4 regions of the Rossellomorea sp. FS2 genome follow, and region 3 is predicted to be linked to each of the others. Evidence: riboswitches for the same ligand, from Rfam matches in the RefSeq annotation. Region 3 holds a riboswitch; each other region holds the start of a gene.
The links. A riboswitch is a leader RNA that binds a small molecule or an ion and turns the genes downstream of it on or off. The one in region 3 is predicted to bind S-adenosylmethionine.

Region 1 (4,236 bases), on a different contig from region 3:
GAGTGTCATGACAACGACTACATTTCCAAAATCCTTCCTTTGGGGAGGGGCCATTGCAGCAAACCAAGCAGAAGGAGGATACCGCGAAGGCGGGAAGGGGTTGACCAACGTCGACCTCCTTCCACGCGGTGAAGAGAGATTCTCCTATATGAAAGGGAATATCCCACACCTGGAACTTCAAGATGACCTTTACTACCCGTCACATGAAGCCATTGATTTTTATCATCGCTACAAAGAAGATATCAAGCTGTTTGCCGAGATGGGCTTTACATGCCTTCGGGTGTCTGTATCTTGGGCAAGGATCTTCCCGAACGGGAACGACGCTGAGCCGAATGAAGAAGGATTGACATTCTATGAAAACCTCTTCGCAGAGCTCAGAGCGAACGGAATCGAACCCGTTGTAACCATCGCCCATTTCGATGTACCTGTCCATCTGATTGAAACGTTCGGAAGCTGGAAGGGCCGTGATCTCGTCGAATTCTACGAAACGTATGCCCGCACTCTTTTCAATCGTTTTAAAGGAACCGTGAAATATTGGATGACGTTCAATGAAATCAATATGCTTTTCCATCTGCCTTTCCTTGGGGCAGGAATCGTGTTCAAAGAAGGTGAAAACCGGGATCAGGTCCTCTATCAGGCTGCTCATCATCAGCTTGTCGCTAGTGCCCTTGCCGTGAAGGCACTCCATGAGATCGATCCGGAGGCACAGATCGGGTGCATGCTGGCCGCAGGTGTCACGTATCCGTACTCCTGTAATCCGGAAGATATCTGGGCGGGAATCGAACGTAATCGCGAATCCTACTTCTTCATCGACGTTCAGTCCCGTGGAGCGTATCCGGGCTATGCGAAGCGCTTCTTCCGGGAGCAGGAGTGGGATCTCCAGATGGAAGAAGGAGATGAAGACATCCTCAAGGCTCATACGGTGGATTACATCGGATTCAGCTATTACTCCAGCCGCACGATCAGCCGTGATCCCGAAATCCTCGGGAAGATGACGGCAGGCAATGTGTTCCCTTCGGTCAAAAATCCTCATTTGAAAACATCGGAATGGGGATGGACGATCGATCCAAAAGGGATCCGGATTACGGCCAATCAATTGTATGATCGCTATCAAAAACCATTATTCGTCGTGGAAAACGGCCTCGGAGCCATCGACGAGCCCGGCGCAGATGGGGAAATCAACGATGCCTATCGAATCGATTATCTCTCAGCCCATCTCCGCGAGCTGAACGAAGCAATCAAGGACGGAGTCCAACTGCTGGGCTACACATGCTGGGGACCGATCGATATCGTCAGCGCCTCAAGCGGCGAAATGAAAAAACGTTATGGCTATATCCATGTGGACAAAGACAACGAAGGCAATGGCACCCTCAACCGTTCTAAGAAGGCCAGCTTCGACTGGTACAGACAGGTGATCGAGACGAATGGAGCGTCATTGGAGAACGAAACCGTCAAAAGTTGAGCGGTTAATTTCCCTCATCCCATTGACAACAGGAGCTAAATCCTGAATAATTATTATATTGAGAAAATTAAATAGCGATATTCCTTATTAAGAGTGGTGGAGGGACTGGCCCTGTGAAACCCGGCAACCGCTGTTCAAACTTGAACAGAATGGTGCTAAATCCTTGAACGAGATTCGTTCGGAGATGAGGAAGAGACGAGAATCATAAGGCTCTTCCTTTTACCGGGAAGGGCCTTTTTATATGAAAAAAGGGAGAGGATTCAGATGACACACGTACAGACAAAAGGTAAGAAAGCAATAAAAGCCCCGTTCCGGGCAGATCAGGTGGGCAGCCTGCTGAGGTCGGAGCGGATCAAGGAAGCACGCGAACGGAGAGGGAATGGAGAGCTATCCGCAGCTGAACTCCGACGAATCGAGGATGAAGAAATCATCCGCATCGTCGACAAGCAAAAGGAAATCGGCCTCCAAGTCGTGACCGATGGTGAATTCAGGAGGGCGTGGTGGCACTTCGACTTCCTTGAAGGTCTCGATGGCGTCGAAGGATATGAATCGGACCAGGGGATCAAGTTCCATAACACGACGACCAAGGCACGTGGCATCAAAGTGACGGGAAAAGTGGACTTCACGGATCATCCGATGCTGAAAGACTATGAATTCCTTCATGGCATTGCAGGCGATCACACTGCCAAGATGACGATTCCGAGTCCAAATATGCTTTTCTTCAGGGGGAAAATTGAAACGGACGTATACGGAGATGACTTGGAGGCATTCCATCGGGATGTAGCCGAAGCCTACAAAAAGGCGATCCGTGCTTTCTACGATGCAGGCTGCCGCTATCTGCAGCTCGACGATACGGCATGGTCGGTATTCTTCTCGAAACAGGGACATGAGCAGATCAAGGCATTTGGCCGCGAACCCGACGAACTCAGGGAATCCTTCGCCCGTACCATCAATGAGGCTGTGAAGGATCGCCCAGAGGACCTTGTCGTGACCATGCATATTTGCAGGGGGAATTTCAAATCGACATGGGCAGCTGAAGGCGGATATGAAGCGGCTGCCGAAACCATTTTCGGCGGGCTCGACCTCGACGGGCTATTCCTGGAGTTCGATGATGAGCGTTCCGGAGGCTTCGAACCGCTACGCTATGTGAAGAATCCGAATCTCCAGATCGTCCTCGGTCTTGTTACGTCCAAGCATGGAGATCTCGAGGCGACGGAAGACATCGAGGCACGGATACAGGAAGCTGCACGCTATGTGGACATCAACCAGCTCTGTCTCAGTCCCCAATGTGGATTCGCTTCAACCGAAGAAGGAAATCTGCTGACCGAAGCAGAACAATGGAAGAAGCTGCAACACGTGATCGCCATTGCCGATCGGGTGTGGGAATGAGGTTCCCATTCAGCCAGTAATCAATTAGGAGAGGGTTTCATTGCGGATACAGTATGCTCTGTTTATCCTCCTGGCAGCCATGCTGTGGGGAACAACGGGGACGGTGCAGGCATTGGCTCCTGAAGGCGTCCATCCGATTGCCATCGGAGCGGTGCGCCTGGCCATAGGAGGCTTGTTCCTCCTTCTATTATCCTTGGGAAAAATACATTGGAGAGGGTGGCCCTTGAAAGGAACCGTGGCGGCCGCTCTTTGTATGGCACTCTATCAGCCTTTCTTTTTCTCGGCAGTCAGCATGACGGGGATTGCGATCGGGACCGTGATCGCCATCGGAAGCGCCCCGGTCATAGCAGGACTCCTTGAATGGGGAATAAAAAGGAATGTCCCCCAAGCTTCCTGGTGGGCCTCCACCGCCCTGGCCATCGCAGGCTGCATCCTTCTGTTCACGAATAGAGGATCGGTCGTTGCCGACCCGCGCGGCATCCTCCTCGCACTGGGGGCGGGGGCTTCATTTGCCGGGTACACCATGATCAGCGGAACCCTTGTCAATAGAAGGGAAACACTTCCCGTGGTCGCTGTCGTGTTCATGCTGGGTGCATTCTTCCTCACGCCCTTCCTCTTCCTCTATGATCTATCGTGGCTTATGGAGGTAAGGGGAGCCGGGGTTGCCCTGCATCTCGGGGTCGTGGCAACAGGACTTGCCTATCTTCTCTTTGCACGTGGACTGGTGAAGGTGCCTGCCTCAACCGCCGTGACGCTCTCCCTCGCCGAACCCCTCACCGCCACCATGCTCGGGGTCTTTCTGATCGGCGAATCCCTTGATGCCCTGTCATGGTTGGGCGTCGGTCTCCTCCTTCTAGGGATCATGTTATTAGTGGGGAAACAGGGAGTGGAATCGGATAAAGATAAAGAACAAATGAGATCAGCTTAGGCTGGTCTATTTTCTATTAGAAACACTAATCGACAGAAATTACGAAAAAATTTAATTTCCCTCATACTTGCTCAAAGCCTTATTTAAAGCCATTTATGAGTCATTAATTGAATCAATCCACATTATAATCGGCATAGATGTAAAAAAGTTTTTTAAAAAAAGTGATCCAAATACAAAACCCTCTCGTTATCTTAGTGTAAATATAAAAAACCAGGATAAAAGGAGAGGAATACATTGAAAAAATCAAAGCTAATGAAAAAAATCGCAGCACCTGTACTTGGGCTATCCCTACTGGCCGCACCGACAGCAAGTTTCGCAGCAGAGCAACCGACAGCCGTCACTCCGGCATCAGACTTGCGTTCCACTCTTGATCAGCTTCTATCAGAGCACTTTGTGCTAGCGGTTGACGCAATGGTAAAAGATTATAACGACGCACCGGACGAAAAACAAGCCATGA
Region 2 (4,236 bases), on a different contig from region 3:
TGGAGATGACGCGGTCCGCCTGCATGGCGATGCGCTCGTCATGGGTGATGACGATCAGCGTCTGTTTGTATGTCTTGTTGAACATTTTGAGGAGTTCCATGATCTCCTCGGAGTTCTTGCTGTCTAGGTTCCCCGTCGGCTCATCGGCAAGCATGAGAGCCGGATTGCTGATGAGGGCTCGGCCGATGGATACACGCTGCTGTTGTCCACCGGAGAGCTGATTCGGCAGATGGCCGAGCCTTTCAGTCAATCCGAGTCTGGTTGTGATGTCATTGAGTTGCTTCGGATCCACTTTCTGCTTATCAAGAAGCATTGGAAGTGTGATATTTTCTTCCACCGACAGGATCGGGATCAAATTGTAGAATTGATAGATGAGCCCGATCTGCCGCCTTCTGAATATGGCAAGCTGGGTTTCGTTCAGACTGTACATATCGGTGTCGTTGACGAGGACGCGTCCCGAGCTTGGACGATCGACTCCGCCGAGCATGTGAAGTAGCGTCGATTTTCCAGAACCCGACGGTCCGATGATGACGACGAATTCCCCTTGTTTCACTGTGAACGAAACATTATCGAGTGCTTTGACCGCCGTTTCCCCTTTTCCGTACACTTTAGACAGATTTTCAATTTGTAAGATATTCACGAAATTGTACCTCCAGTTGGTTGATGCTTTTAGTATATCTGCCTAAAATGACTTCTCTGTGACTATGAAAGTGACAATTCTGTCACCTGGTTAGATGGTATGTTTGTAGATTTTTAGTGAGAAGGTCGTTCCCGCAGGGCTGCTTGATACTTCAATGTCACCGTCCTGGTTCTTCATGATGCTGTAGGCCATGGCAAGGCCGATTCCGACGCTGTCTTCCGATGCATTCTTTCCCCGGTAGAAGCGCTTGAAGATATGGGGGAGGTCTTCCTTCGAGATCCCTTTCCCGTCATCGGAGATTCTGAGTTCGGTGAAAAGGGCGTTTTCTTGTGATGTAATCGTGATGAGCCCGCCTTCTGCTGAGTGCTCGATGCTATTTTTCAAGATATTGATGATGGCTTCCTTCGTCCAGTTCGCATCGCCTACAAAAGAGGCCGGTTCGCCTTCAAGCTGGAGTGTGACACCCTTGATGTCCATGGGGATGAGAAGAGGGTCGACGGCGTCCTGTATGAGGGTACGTACGTCCACCTTTTCCTTCTTGAAACGTGCCGTTCCCGCATCGATCTTTGAAAGCTTCAAAAGGGAGGAGACGAGCCATTCGATCCGTTCAAGCTGGACCTGGATACGGCGTGTGAATTCCCGGCGCTTTCCTTCATCCAAGCCGGGGTCCCTCAATAGGTCGGACATGACCATCATGGAAGTGAGGGGCGTTTTCAGCTGATGGGAGATATCCGAGATGGCATCGGTCAGTTTAAGCTTGTCTTCCTGGAGGCGTGAGCTGTTTTCTGATAATCGGAGCGTCACCTTGTACATATCGGACTTCAGGATGCTGAGCTCTCCTTCATGGTTGTCACGGACATCCAGGGAGTAGTCTCCATTTGATATCTTTCGAAGGTAGTTCGAAAGCTTCCCGATCTCACGGTAGCGCCATGCAGTGTAAAGCATGAAGCATGCGATGAGCAGGAGGGAGGTGACCGCCGTGATCAGGGGCGCTAATCGACTTATGTAAAACGTGCAAAGGATGCCGATGCCCGCGATGATCACGACCGTCACAAGGAACAGCCGTATTTCTTTATTCCTCATCATCAGCGGTCGCCTGCCTTATAGCCCATTCCGCGGATCGTCTTGATGATGACCGGTTTCTGCGGATCGTCTTCGAGTTTTTCGCGGAGCCGTTTGATGTAGACGGTAAGGGTGTTATCGTTGACGAAATCGCCTGCCACATCCCAGATTTTCTCGAGGAGCTGTGCACGTGTGAGAACCTGATCCTTATGCTGGGCGAAGATGAGAAGAAGACGGTATTCAAGGGCAGTCAGTTGGATTTCTTCGCTGCCCTTATATGCTTTGCCTTCAGCCGGCAGGACCCTGATGTCGCCGAGTGTGAAATGGGCCGGCGTCTGCTTGTCATAGCGTCGGAGGACTGATTTGATCCGCGACAGGAGCTCCCTGACACGGAATGGCTTTGTAATGTAATCATCTGCCCCCATATCGAGCCCCATGACCACATTGACTTCTTCGTCCATGGCCGTCAGGAAGATCACCGGTTTATCGCTCTTTTTTTTCACAAGGGAGCACAGGTCATAGCCGCTGCCGTCGGGAAGGGACAGGTCAAATAGGAACAGATCGATCTCTGTCCAGCGGGTGTTGATCATGTCCTCAGCGGCAGCGACATTATGGCAAACAAATGTGCCGAATTGCTCGTTCTGCAGGGAGTATTCGAGTCCTGCTGCGATCGTCTTATCGTCTTCTACTAATAGAATGTTCATAGTGACCTCCGGATCAATGATGATGTAAGCCTATCATATGGAAAATGAAAGGCTTCGTCAAAGTGGTGGCAGCATGAAGAGGGACCATTCATTGGCGAAAATGAGCAAACATTTTGAAAGGACCAAAAAAATTTTAAGCCTAATCTTAAAGTAAAGGTAGCGCTTACATGGCTTCCGTAGGTAGGGATGGCAGTTGACACCCAACCAAATACCCATTAATATCTCTTTAGATGAAATCTTCTAAAATTATATAGTATTCAAATTATCAAGAGCGACCGAGGGATCAGGCCCTATGACGTCCGGCAACCTCCATATGGAACGGTGCTAATTCCTGCAGGATGTTTTTCATTCTGAGAGATAAGTCGATGATCGATATGCGATGCTTCTTTCAGCTGAAAGAGGCATTTTTTATTGGAAATAAGAGGTGAAGCGCAATGATCGAGATCAACCATCTTGTGAAAGAGTATAAAACGAAAAAACAAACAGTGATCGGCGTCAATGACGTTTCCGTCAAGATTGAAAAGGGTGAAATCTTTGGAATCGTCGGGTATAGCGGAGCAGGGAAAAGCTCCCTCATCCGCTGCTTGAATCTGTTGGAGAGACCTACTTCTGGAGAAGTCATCATTGACGGATTGGACTTTACGAAGCTGTCTCCGCGCGAGCTCAGGTCGGCAAGGCAGAAGACGAGTATGATCTTCCAGCACTTCCACCTGATCAAAGCAAAGACGGTCTACGGCAATCTGGCATTCGCCCTGAAAGCGGCCAAGGTACCAAAGGCCGAGATCCGGCCGCGTGTGGAAGAGCTTCTCGCCATGGTGGGTCTATCGGATAAGGCAGATGCCTATCCCGCTCAGCTGAGCGGAGGCCAGAAGCAGCGCGTCGGCATTGCCCGGGCGCTTGCGAACAATCCATCCGTTCTTCTGTGCGACGAAGCAACATCCGCCCTCGACCCGAATACCACAAGGTCGATCCTGAAATTATTGAAAAAGCTGAACGAAGAGCTCGGACTGACCATCGTCCTCATCACCCATGAGATGGAAGTCGTCAAGGAGATCTGCGATCGCATGGCCGTGATGCAGGATGGACGGATCATTGAAGAAGGTCCCGTATATGACCTCTTTTCGAATCCGAAGGAGCCCCTGACCAGGCAGTTCATCGAGACGATCCTTCAGTTCGATCTGCCGGATCACTTGGCGAAAGCGAGGAAAGGAACCTTGATCAAGATCCAATTCAAAGGCTCCATTGCAGAAGAAAGCGTCGTATCCGATGTCTTCCAGCGGTACCACGTGAAAGGGAATATCCTTCACGGGAAGATCGAATACATCCAGGAAGTGCCACTCGGTATCTTCATCATGGAACTGATCGGAGAACGTGCCGAGATCGATGCCGCGATCGAGTTCATCACCCAGCGCACACAAAGTCTGGAGGTGCTTGAAGATGCTGCCTGAAGCCATCATTGATATCTTGCCGGACCTGAATCAGGCATTTTTAGAAACGTTGTATATGGTGGGAATCTCCCTGTTGATTGCCGTTGTCATCGGACTTCCTCTCGGAGTGCTCCTTTTCACCACGGATAAGGGGCTGTTCCTCGAAAACCGCTTCGTGAAATCAATCGTCGGATTCATTGTGAATATGGTCCGGTCGATCCCGTTCATCATCCTTCTGGTGGCGCTCCTTCCCCTGACGAAGTTCCTCACAGGGGATGTGATCGGACCGACTGCGGCTTCTGTCTCCCTATCCGTCGCTGGGATTCCGTTCTTCGCGCGGATCGTCGAAACCGCCCTGAAGGAAATTGACAAGGGCGTCATCGAAGCGTCTGTATCGGTCGGG
Region 3 (4,236 bases):
ACGAAAAAGAAGCCAATATTGTCCCATTATCCGACCTTATTCCTGAGTATCACTTGATTGATGAAAGCATGCCATGAGTTGTATGCTGATAGGTGATGAACAATCGGAAGGGGTGTCGATTACATGAAAATGGCTATTGTGACCGGAGCAACAAGGGGACTGGGCGAAGCAATCGCTTCGGGCCTGGTGAAAAAAGGGGTCGGGCTCATCAACATATCCCGGCGAGATAATGATAACCTGAAGGCCATGGCCACGGATGCAGGGGTGGCATATTCTTTCCATCCGTGCGATCTGACGTCTACTGCAGACACGGAGAAGGTATTCAGGGAAGTGGGGGCAAGCGTGTTTTCAAGCGGAGCCGACACGATTTATGTGATTCAGAATGCCGGCTTGGTCACTCCGATTAATCCGTCCGGAAAAGTGGATGCCGAGAGCCTGGAAGCGAGTGTGCACGTCAATCTCCTCGCTCCCATGATCGCCTTGAACGAATTGATCTCTGCGTCTGAAGGAACGGCTGGACAGATGCTGATCGTCAATATCAGTTCCGGTGCCGGCAGCCGGCCCGTCTATGGTTGGAGTACATACTGCTCCACCAAGGCAGGGCTCAATATGCTGACGGAAACCGTGAGCCTGGAGCTATCCGGTTCAGGACGTGATCATAAGGTCATTTCCTTCAGCCCTGGTGTCATGGATACGGATATGCAGGGAGAAATCCGTTCCTCAGCGAAGGAAGCTTTCGCTGAAGTGGAAAAGTTCAAACGCTATAAGGAAGAAGGGACGCTTCGCAGTGCAGAAACGGTGGCAGATGCACTCGTCGGGCTGATCACGGGAACAGAAGTGGAAAGCGGCAAACTTTATCACATCAATGACCTTGTATGATCTGACAAAAAAAAGCCCCGGGCTCTGGTTGATACCAGCATCCCGGGGCTTTTCCTGTTGAATTATGATCGTACCGGCTCTGTAGAATGAGCTTTCCTGCGGGTGAAACGAGGCAGGGCGAATTTGATCGCCACCAGGCCACAAATGGCCGTCAAGATCGGGTAGAATGCATACGGAAGGATGCTCAGTGGCGAAATGCCGGCTGTTTCTGCTACGAGAAGCATCTGGGCACCGTATGGGATCAGACCCTGGACGGCACATGAGAAGATATCAAGGATACTAGCTGTCTTCCGGTTGTCCACTCCGTATTCATCACTGATCGATTTGGCAAGGGGCCCGGCAATGATGATGGAGATTGTATTGTTGGCCGTGCAAAGATTCGTGGAAGCCACGAGTCCAGCTGTAGAGTATTGCGCGCCTTTGGATGAACCGATCTTCCTGGTTACAAGATAGAGAAGCGCCTGGATTCCACCGTTATGACGGATCAGTTCCACCACTCCACCGATCAGGATGGATAGGAAGGCGATCTCGCCCATGCCGAGCATGCCATCGGCAATGCTGCCGAAATAGCTGGTCGGTGTGAAGCTTCCGTCGATGAATCCGATGATTCCTGATAGAAGGATGCCGCCGAATAAGACGGCAAATACATTCAATCCCGACAGGGCGCCGATGATGACGGCAAGATACGGAAGGATTTTCACGATGGAATAGCTTCCGGCGTCGACGGACGACTGGTTGCCGAGCGTCACGAAGAATAGCGCAATGATCGTGATGATGGCTGCAGGCAGGACAATGAAGAAATTGACTTTGAACTTATCCTTCATCTCTGTTTTCTGCGTGCGGACCGCCGCAATGGTCGTATCCGAAATGAAGGACAGATTGTCACCGAACATGGAGCCCCCGACAACGGTCGCCATGGCAAGAGGAAGGGAGATATCCGTTCCTGAGCTGATTCCTACACCGATAGGGGCAAGGGCCGCAATCGTTCCCATGGAAGTTCCCATGGCGAGTGAGATGAAGGCGGCGATCACAAACAGTCCGACAATCAAAAGATTTTCCGGGATGACGGAAAGAGCAAAGTTGACCGTTGAATCAACGGCTCCCATTTTTTCAGCCACACCCGAGAAAGCGCCAGCCGATAAGAAGATCAAGACCATGATCATGATATCGAGGTTACCCGCTCCTTTGGCGAAGCGTTCAACCTTCACATTGAGGCTGTCCTTCCGGTTCATGGCCAGCGCCACGACAGCAGCGATGATGATCGCCACGAGTACGGGGAAGGAATAGAAGTCCCCTGAAATGATACCTGCCCCAAGGAACAGGGCAACGAATATGAGTAATGGTAATAATGCCAGTAGATTGCCTTTTTCCTGATTCATGTTGTGCACTCCTTTTAGATGATATGTTGCGCATAAAATAAAAAACCTCTTCAAATAAGAAGAGGTTTCCATGAAAACGAAACACCCTTCTTATCTTTCAAGCCGGTGGCTTGCTGGATGTGGCACAGCACTCGTTTGGTTGAGTCCGCTGCCGAGACATCATAGGGCCAGTCCCTCCGTCTCTCTGGATAAGAAGATTTTACGTTATGCAGTTATGTTTAAGATACTTACATACTTTAATGGGTTTCATCCTAAATGTCAAACGGGAAAATTTTCATTTTCCTTAAGCAAACGCATTCAAATTTTCATGATGAATTCCGTCGTTATTTGAACTGGAATAAATCAGATGCTATAATCAGTTAATGGAAAAATAAGGGGGTGGAAATCCCTCAGCACAACGGGAGAGGTGACCTTATGAAGAAGCGATATTGGCTGCTGGCAGTGGGTATGTGTCTGTTACTGGTGGGGTGTTCTCAAGGGAAGGGAAATGGTTCATCGAAGTTGACGTTGGAACCGTATGACCTGAGTGATAAGGAAGAAAAGGTGGTTGCCGCTACAGGGAGAGGTTCCATGTTCTTCTTTACCCTGGATGGAACCTTGGCGAAGGATATGGATCTTGAAAGGACCATAGAAGTGTATGAAAAAGGGAAGCTCGTAAGCGATGAGCCGTTTCAATACGACGAAGAAGCGAAAAAATATAAACACTCCCTGAACTCCTTCGGCATGGAAAGCTCTGAAAAGGATCTGAAGATCTTTAATGGGAGCGAGAGCGCCTTCATCACTATGGACGAAGACCCCATACCTGAAGAAAGTGGAAGCATTGCATCCTCCTTGTTGACAGAGAAAGTGGAGCTCAAGAAAGATAAGCCTGTGTATATTTACGGAATGGCTACTTCTAAAAACAACGGGGATTCCGTAGGTATTGGATTGGAAGATGGGAAACCTGTCGGTAGCTTCAAAAAATCCGACAAGGCCTATATCTATAAAATCACCCTGGTGGACCGTAAATCTGAATAATTTTCAGAATAAAGATTATTTTATTAGAATAATAGGTTTTAAATCTTTTGACTGGTGGTACAAGAAAGATATATATCACATATAGGATTCGAGCGTTATCAACTTTCATGTAAAAGGGGAGTCTATTATGGATAATACCTTCGTCTACTCAAAAGAATATGCCAACCTTGGCGACATTATAGAATTCAAAAGGAAAAAGCACGTCCTGCAAGGCGTCGTGACGACCCTAAGGGAGAACACGGTCATCGTGCGCATGGATAAGGAGTCAGCGATGAAACTGGACCTTCCCGATGATCAAACCGTGGTTGCCCATAAGAACTATGCCGTCATCGAGCGTGCTGAAAACGGCACGAATCCCGTCTTTGTCTACGATGGCTGGAACAGTGCGCTGAAGGCGTAAATAGTATATAAGAAAAATCCCCCGGCGCTAAAATGGGCGTCCGGGGGATTTTTTTGAGTTGTTCAGGTGATAAGGTGAAGCATGCAGGAAGATGGCTGTGCAGGTGGTTCACCTTCCCCCCGGTTCATCTCCGGTTTGCGTACTCCCTCACCATTTCTTCCGTCACGGTCTTGCGCTGGGGTACGACGCCCTGCCTTGCAAGGGCATTGATCTCCTGGGTGATGTGATTGATGCGGTCGGTGGTGAATGGCTTGCCGGCTTCGCATAATGTAAGGGCTTCTTCGATGGCCTGTTCCCTCGATTCATCAAGCTTCATGAACTCCTTCACGAGGCTGTGCTGCTTGCTTGAATGCTTTGTGATGTCCTTGTGTACGCTCATGCCCTCATCCCTCTTTCGATTGGTATATGTCTCATTATGCTTGTTTTTCGCAGCGGTGGCAATGGTTACAGGATCGGGGAGAGGAGCCGGGATATGGACTCCTTGAATTTGATCATGAGCGGACGGCGGTGATAGTCCTCGAGGGTCAATTCCCTGCTCAATTTCCTGTCTTCCATGAAGGA
Region 4 (4,236 bases), on a different contig from region 3:
TCACATGCTTCGAGAAGCTTTTTCGCTTCGAAACCGCTCCGTCCCCAAACCGTGATTCCGTGATTCCGGATCAGGACGGCACCGGCATCTTCTGTCACATGATGGGAGAAGGCGCTCGCAAGGGTTGGAATATCAGCATGATTCGGGATGATAGGAAGGATAAGTTCATCCTCTTGCCCCCATTTCCCAAACGCTTTGATCAATTCCTGATTTATGAAGGTGATCTCCCCCTGATCCCCGTAGAGCTCACTGATCACATTATTGGCTACGGTATGCACATGAAGGGAACAGACTGCCTGTGACCTTTTGAAAATATGCGTGTGGAGGAGGGTTTCTGCCGAGGGCTTGAGAACCGTTTCCTCCAGTGGATTCCCATCCAGGTCAACGAGTAGGAAATCCTCCGCCGTCCTTTTCCTCTTATCTTTTCCGCTGGCGGTCACGAGGAAAGCACCGGGGACCGATCCAACCTTGATGGCCAGGTTCCCTGAAGTGCCCATGAACCAGTCACGCTCCCCCAGTTCCCCCTTGATAGCGGACAGCTCTTCCCATTCTCTTTGATAGCTCATGCCTTCACCCCTTCCTTCAGTACTTTAATGCACTCATGGAATGTGTCGAATGGAGTATGGGGAATTCCCAATTCACGGCACGTGTCGGCAAGATAGTCCCTTGCAAGCACCTTGTCTGTCACTTTCGCCATTTCAAGGTCTGTCACAGAGTCTCCTATGGCGATCACTTCTGCCCCCTCCGGTATGGAAAGGGAGCGGAGAACGGACGGTTTGCAACATCCACATCCTCCGTTTCCGCATTGCCCATCACAAGGATAAGGCCAATTGATCGAAATGGAGGGACCACTGAAATCCGCTTCGTTACAGTAGATTCCTGAAAACGGTCCATATCCGTCCAGGAGGGGGCGGACAAAGAAATCGATCCCTCCACTCACGATATATAACGGGATTCCTTCCTCTTTCGTAAATTGAACAAAGTCCCCGAATCCCTCTCTGATGGTCGCCGTATGCAAGAGGTAGTCCACGAGCTCATCTTTTTGTCGGGAAGGCAGGAGGGAGAACATCTCCCCCACCCCTCTCTCGATCGACATCGTCCGGTCAAGTATGGCATCTTTGAGCCCCTCCCATTCCGGAGGTGCAAATTGCTTCATGAGGGAGATGATATTATCGGTTTTCGTGATCGTTCCATCAAAATCACACAGGATGATCCGCTCCGTCATCAGCCCTTCCCTCCCTTGCTCCACAAGCTTAGAGCGACTCTCAGTTCGTCACCATGGGCTTCTTCAAGGGGAATTCCCGCTTTCACCGCGTCAATTGCCTGTCGGAAGGCGAGCCCTCCGCTTTCAGCGCCTCCGGGATGACCGTGGACCCCGCCGCCGGCATTGATCACACACTCTTCACCAAAATCTTCCACAAGGTGTGGTACTAGTCCTGGATGGATGCCTGCCGATGGGACAGAGAATGTCTTTTTGAACGGGGAAGGCTCATCCGTAAGCTCTCTACTGATGGCCAGTACTTGATCTTTCTCCAGTGCCACACTTCCATACGGTGAAGGAAACAGAGAAAAATCCGCCCCCGTCATCCGCAAAAATTTCCCCAGCCACAAGGAATAGGCGACTCCGTGATGGGGAGCCTGGGCAACGGCACCTGAAAAGGCAGGGTGTGCCATGAGGGGGAGTCCGATGTTATCATCTTCCCTGAGTTCCTGGAGGACATCGAGAGAATAGGAAAATACGTTGAATAGCAGGGCATCCGCTCCTAGTTCCCGTGCTTTTCTTGCCTTATCCCGTAGCTCCGACGTCCGTCCGGTCAGATTTACCGCATAGAGCGTCCGTTTACCTGTTTCGTCCCGTACCTCATCGAGGATCCGCCTTCCGTTTTTCACACGCTCTTCAAACGGTGTCAGGGGGTTATCAAAAAGGATTTCATCATCCTTCACCAAGTCCACGCCTCCGAGTGCTTGGGCACGAAGCTGATCTTCCAGATAAGCAAGATCCCTCCCGATCACTCCCTTGAAGATGCTCATGAGAAGCGGGCGATCCTTCACGCCGGTCAGCTCCCTGATCCCATCGATCCCGTACCGTGGTCCGGGGTAGTGACGGTTCAGATCGTCACTGAATTCGAGATTGATAAGCTTTACTTGACCATCCAGAGACAGTTTCCCGAAGACCGTGGTCAAGATCGCAGGGATGTCGTTGGAATAATTCCTTCCTGGATAGGCTATCGAGATCTCTCCCAGCCCCTCACCCGCTTCTTCGTTGATGGAAACGACCTTTCCCTTGTATTTCAAAAGCTGTTCTTGTTCAAGCTGAGGAAGATCGGTCCACGATCCCACCGTCAGTCCAAGGGCTATGCCTTCCGCCTTTTTTTCGAAAGACCCTTTCGGCCCAGGCAATCTATACGTTGCAATCACTTCGCTCATGTTCTTCATACCTCCTTCATCAATCAAAAAAAGCCCCTTCTGATAAGAAGAGGCTTTTATTCCATCACTCTATCTTATCTCCCAGCTTCTGCTGCAAGAATTAGCACCGTGCTCGTAATGAGTCGGTTGCCGGGCTTCATCGGGCCAGTCCCTCCGCCTGCTCTTGATAAGAATCTATTCATTTGGTTTCCAGTAGGATTATTGCATCGATCGGGATTCCTGTCAATCCCTTTTGTCGAACAAATGTAAATTTTCAATCCTTTTCACAGCTTCCTGAAGCCTTTCCTCACTGGTAAGGAGACCTACCCGGACATACCCTTCCCCGTGATCCCCGAAGCCGATGCCAGGCGCCACGGCTACATGGGCCTTTTCAAGGAGTAGGTTCGAGAATTCCATCGACGTGAAGCCTGCCGGCACTTTGAGCCAGGCGAAAAATGAGCCTTCCGGTGCATCCACATCCCAACCGATGGATCTCAATCCACCGATGAGGGCATTCCTTCTGCTTTCATAGGTTTCAAGCTGCTCCTGGACGCATTCCTGCGGTCCGAGGAGCGCGGTCACCGCTGCTTCCTGAATGGCACCAAAGAGGCTTACATACATATGATCCTGCATGAGATTGATGGCTTCAATCACACTCTCGTTCCCGACGGCAAATCCTACACGCCATCCCGCCATATTGTACGTTTTGGAAAGAGTATAGATTTCAATGCCGACATCCTTAGCTCCATCTGTTTCAAGGAAGCTATTGGGACGCTTGCCTTCAAAGCCGATTGCCCCATAGGCAAAATCGTGTACCACACAGATATCATGGCTACTTGCCAATTTTACCGTTTCCTCAAAAAAGGCTGGCGTGGCTACTGCTCCCGTGGGGTTATTCGGATAATTCAGGAACATAAGCTTGGATCCGTCGAGTTCTGCTTCACTCAACCGGCTGTAATCGGGGAGAAAATCATTTTCCTCAAGCAGCGGCATCAGCTTCATCTCCGCTTCTGCAAGTGCCACCCCGGATAGATAATCAGGATACCCCGGGTCCGGAACCAGCACGGATTCACCCGGATTCACCAGGCACTGCGGGATCTCCACGAGACCCGCCTTCCCCCCGAAGAGAATGGCTACTTCTTTGTCAGGATCCAGTTCCACCCCGTATTCCCTTTTATAGAAAAGCGCTACCGCCTCTTTGAAAGAGGACATCCCCCTGAAAGGAGAATAGCGATGATTCAATGGGTTTTCGGCCGCAGCCTTCAAACTCTCCACGATATGTTCAGGCGTGGGCCTGTCAGGGTTACCCTGCCCTAGGTTTATGACATCATGGCCTTCGTTCATAACCCGTTGCACGTTGGAGGTCAATTCAGCGAAAAATTGCTTTGGGAGCGAATCGAGGCGATCCGCAAATGGGAATGTTTTCATCTCTTCACCTTCTGAATGTTCAAATATTCTTCACTTTCAAATTCTAGCTACAAATGATATAACGGAAAATAACGAATGTAAAGTAAAATCTTACAATTACCTCCGAAAGGTGCTGATCATATGACTAAGATCGGACTCGCACAAATGGACATCCGGTATGGAGACCCTGAAACCAACTACACAGAAGCAGAGAAATGGTTCGTGAAAGCAGATAGGGAACAATGCGACATCCTTGTCTTCCCCGAACTTTGGACAACGGGCTATGACCTTAAGAGGATAGAGGAAATAGCTGATGAGAACAGTGAGAAGACGATCGCCTTCCTCTCACGTCTTGCAAAACAGTATCGGATAAACGTCATCGGAGGATCAGTTGCAAATAAAACGGATTCGGGAATCGATAAT

Region 1: linked by a shared signal. The riboswitch ahead of ACNA6I_RS21450 (5-methyltetrahydropteroyltriglutamate--homocysteine S-methyltransferase) and the one ahead of ACNA6I_RS10325 (Na+/H+ antiporter NhaC family protein) in region 3 are both predicted to bind S-adenosylmethionine.
Region 2: linked by a shared signal. The riboswitch ahead of ACNA6I_RS16815 (methionine ABC transporter ATP-binding protein) and the one ahead of ACNA6I_RS10325 (Na+/H+ antiporter NhaC family protein) in region 3 are both predicted to bind S-adenosylmethionine.
Region 4: linked by a shared signal. The riboswitch ahead of ACNA6I_RS08270 (2,3-diketo-5-methylthiopentyl-1-phosphate enolase) and the one ahead of ACNA6I_RS10325 (Na+/H+ antiporter NhaC family protein) in region 3 are both predicted to bind S-adenosylmethionine.

Annotation. Positions count from the first base shown of each region.
Region 1 covers NZ_JBLRVS010000007.1:412,489-416,724, reverse strand. Annotated here, with positions in the region: gene ACNA6I_RS21460 (beta-glucoside-specific PTS transporter subunit IIABC) at 1-11, shown strand, start outside; gene ACNA6I_RS21455 (6-phospho-beta-glucosidase) at 8-1,462, shown strand; SAM riboswitch class I at 1,544-1,653, shown strand; gene ACNA6I_RS21450 (5-methyltetrahydropteroyltriglutamate--homocysteine S-methyltransferase) at 1,727-2,851, shown strand; gene ACNA6I_RS21445 (EamA family transporter) at 2,892-3,779, shown strand; gene ACNA6I_RS21440 (copper amine oxidase) at 4,032-4,236, shown strand, end outside.
Region 2 covers NZ_JBLRVS010000005.1:73,538-77,773, forward strand. Annotated here, with positions in the region: gene ACNA6I_RS16800 (ABC transporter ATP-binding protein) at 1-640, opposite strand, end outside; gene ACNA6I_RS16805 (sensor histidine kinase) at 731-1,726, opposite strand; gene ACNA6I_RS16810 (response regulator transcription factor) at 1,726-2,406, opposite strand; SAM riboswitch class I at 2,666-2,770, shown strand; gene ACNA6I_RS16815 (methionine ABC transporter ATP-binding protein) at 2,841-3,854, shown strand; gene ACNA6I_RS16820 (methionine ABC transporter permease) at 3,844-4,236, shown strand, end outside.
Region 3 covers NZ_JBLRVS010000003.1:84,159-88,394, forward strand. Annotated here, with positions in the region: gene ACNA6I_RS10315 (divergent polysaccharide deacetylase family protein) at 1-77, shown strand, start outside; gene ACNA6I_RS10320 ((S)-benzoin forming benzil reductase) at 124-879, shown strand; gene ACNA6I_RS10325 (Na+/H+ antiporter NhaC family protein) at 942-2,258, opposite strand; SAM riboswitch class I at 2,346-2,453, opposite strand; gene ACNA6I_RS10330 (hypothetical protein) at 2,673-3,275, shown strand; gene ACNA6I_RS10335 (DUF2187 family protein) at 3,403-3,675, shown strand; gene ACNA6I_RS10340 (YpbS family protein) at 3,800-4,054, opposite strand; gene cls (cardiolipin synthase) at 4,120-4,236, opposite strand, start outside.
Region 4 covers NZ_JBLRVS010000001.1:1,582,431-1,586,666, forward strand. Annotated here, with positions in the region: gene ACNA6I_RS08260 (methylthioribulose 1-phosphate dehydratase) at 1-566, opposite strand, end outside; gene ACNA6I_RS08265 (2-hydroxy-3-keto-5-methylthiopentenyl-1-phosphate phosphatase) at 563-1,225, opposite strand; gene ACNA6I_RS08270 (2,3-diketo-5-methylthiopentyl-1-phosphate enolase) at 1,225-2,436, opposite strand; SAM riboswitch class I at 2,499-2,600, opposite strand; gene ACNA6I_RS08275 (pyridoxal phosphate-dependent aminotransferase) at 2,650-3,834, opposite strand; gene ACNA6I_RS08280 (carbon-nitrogen family hydrolase) at 3,955-4,236, shown strand, end outside.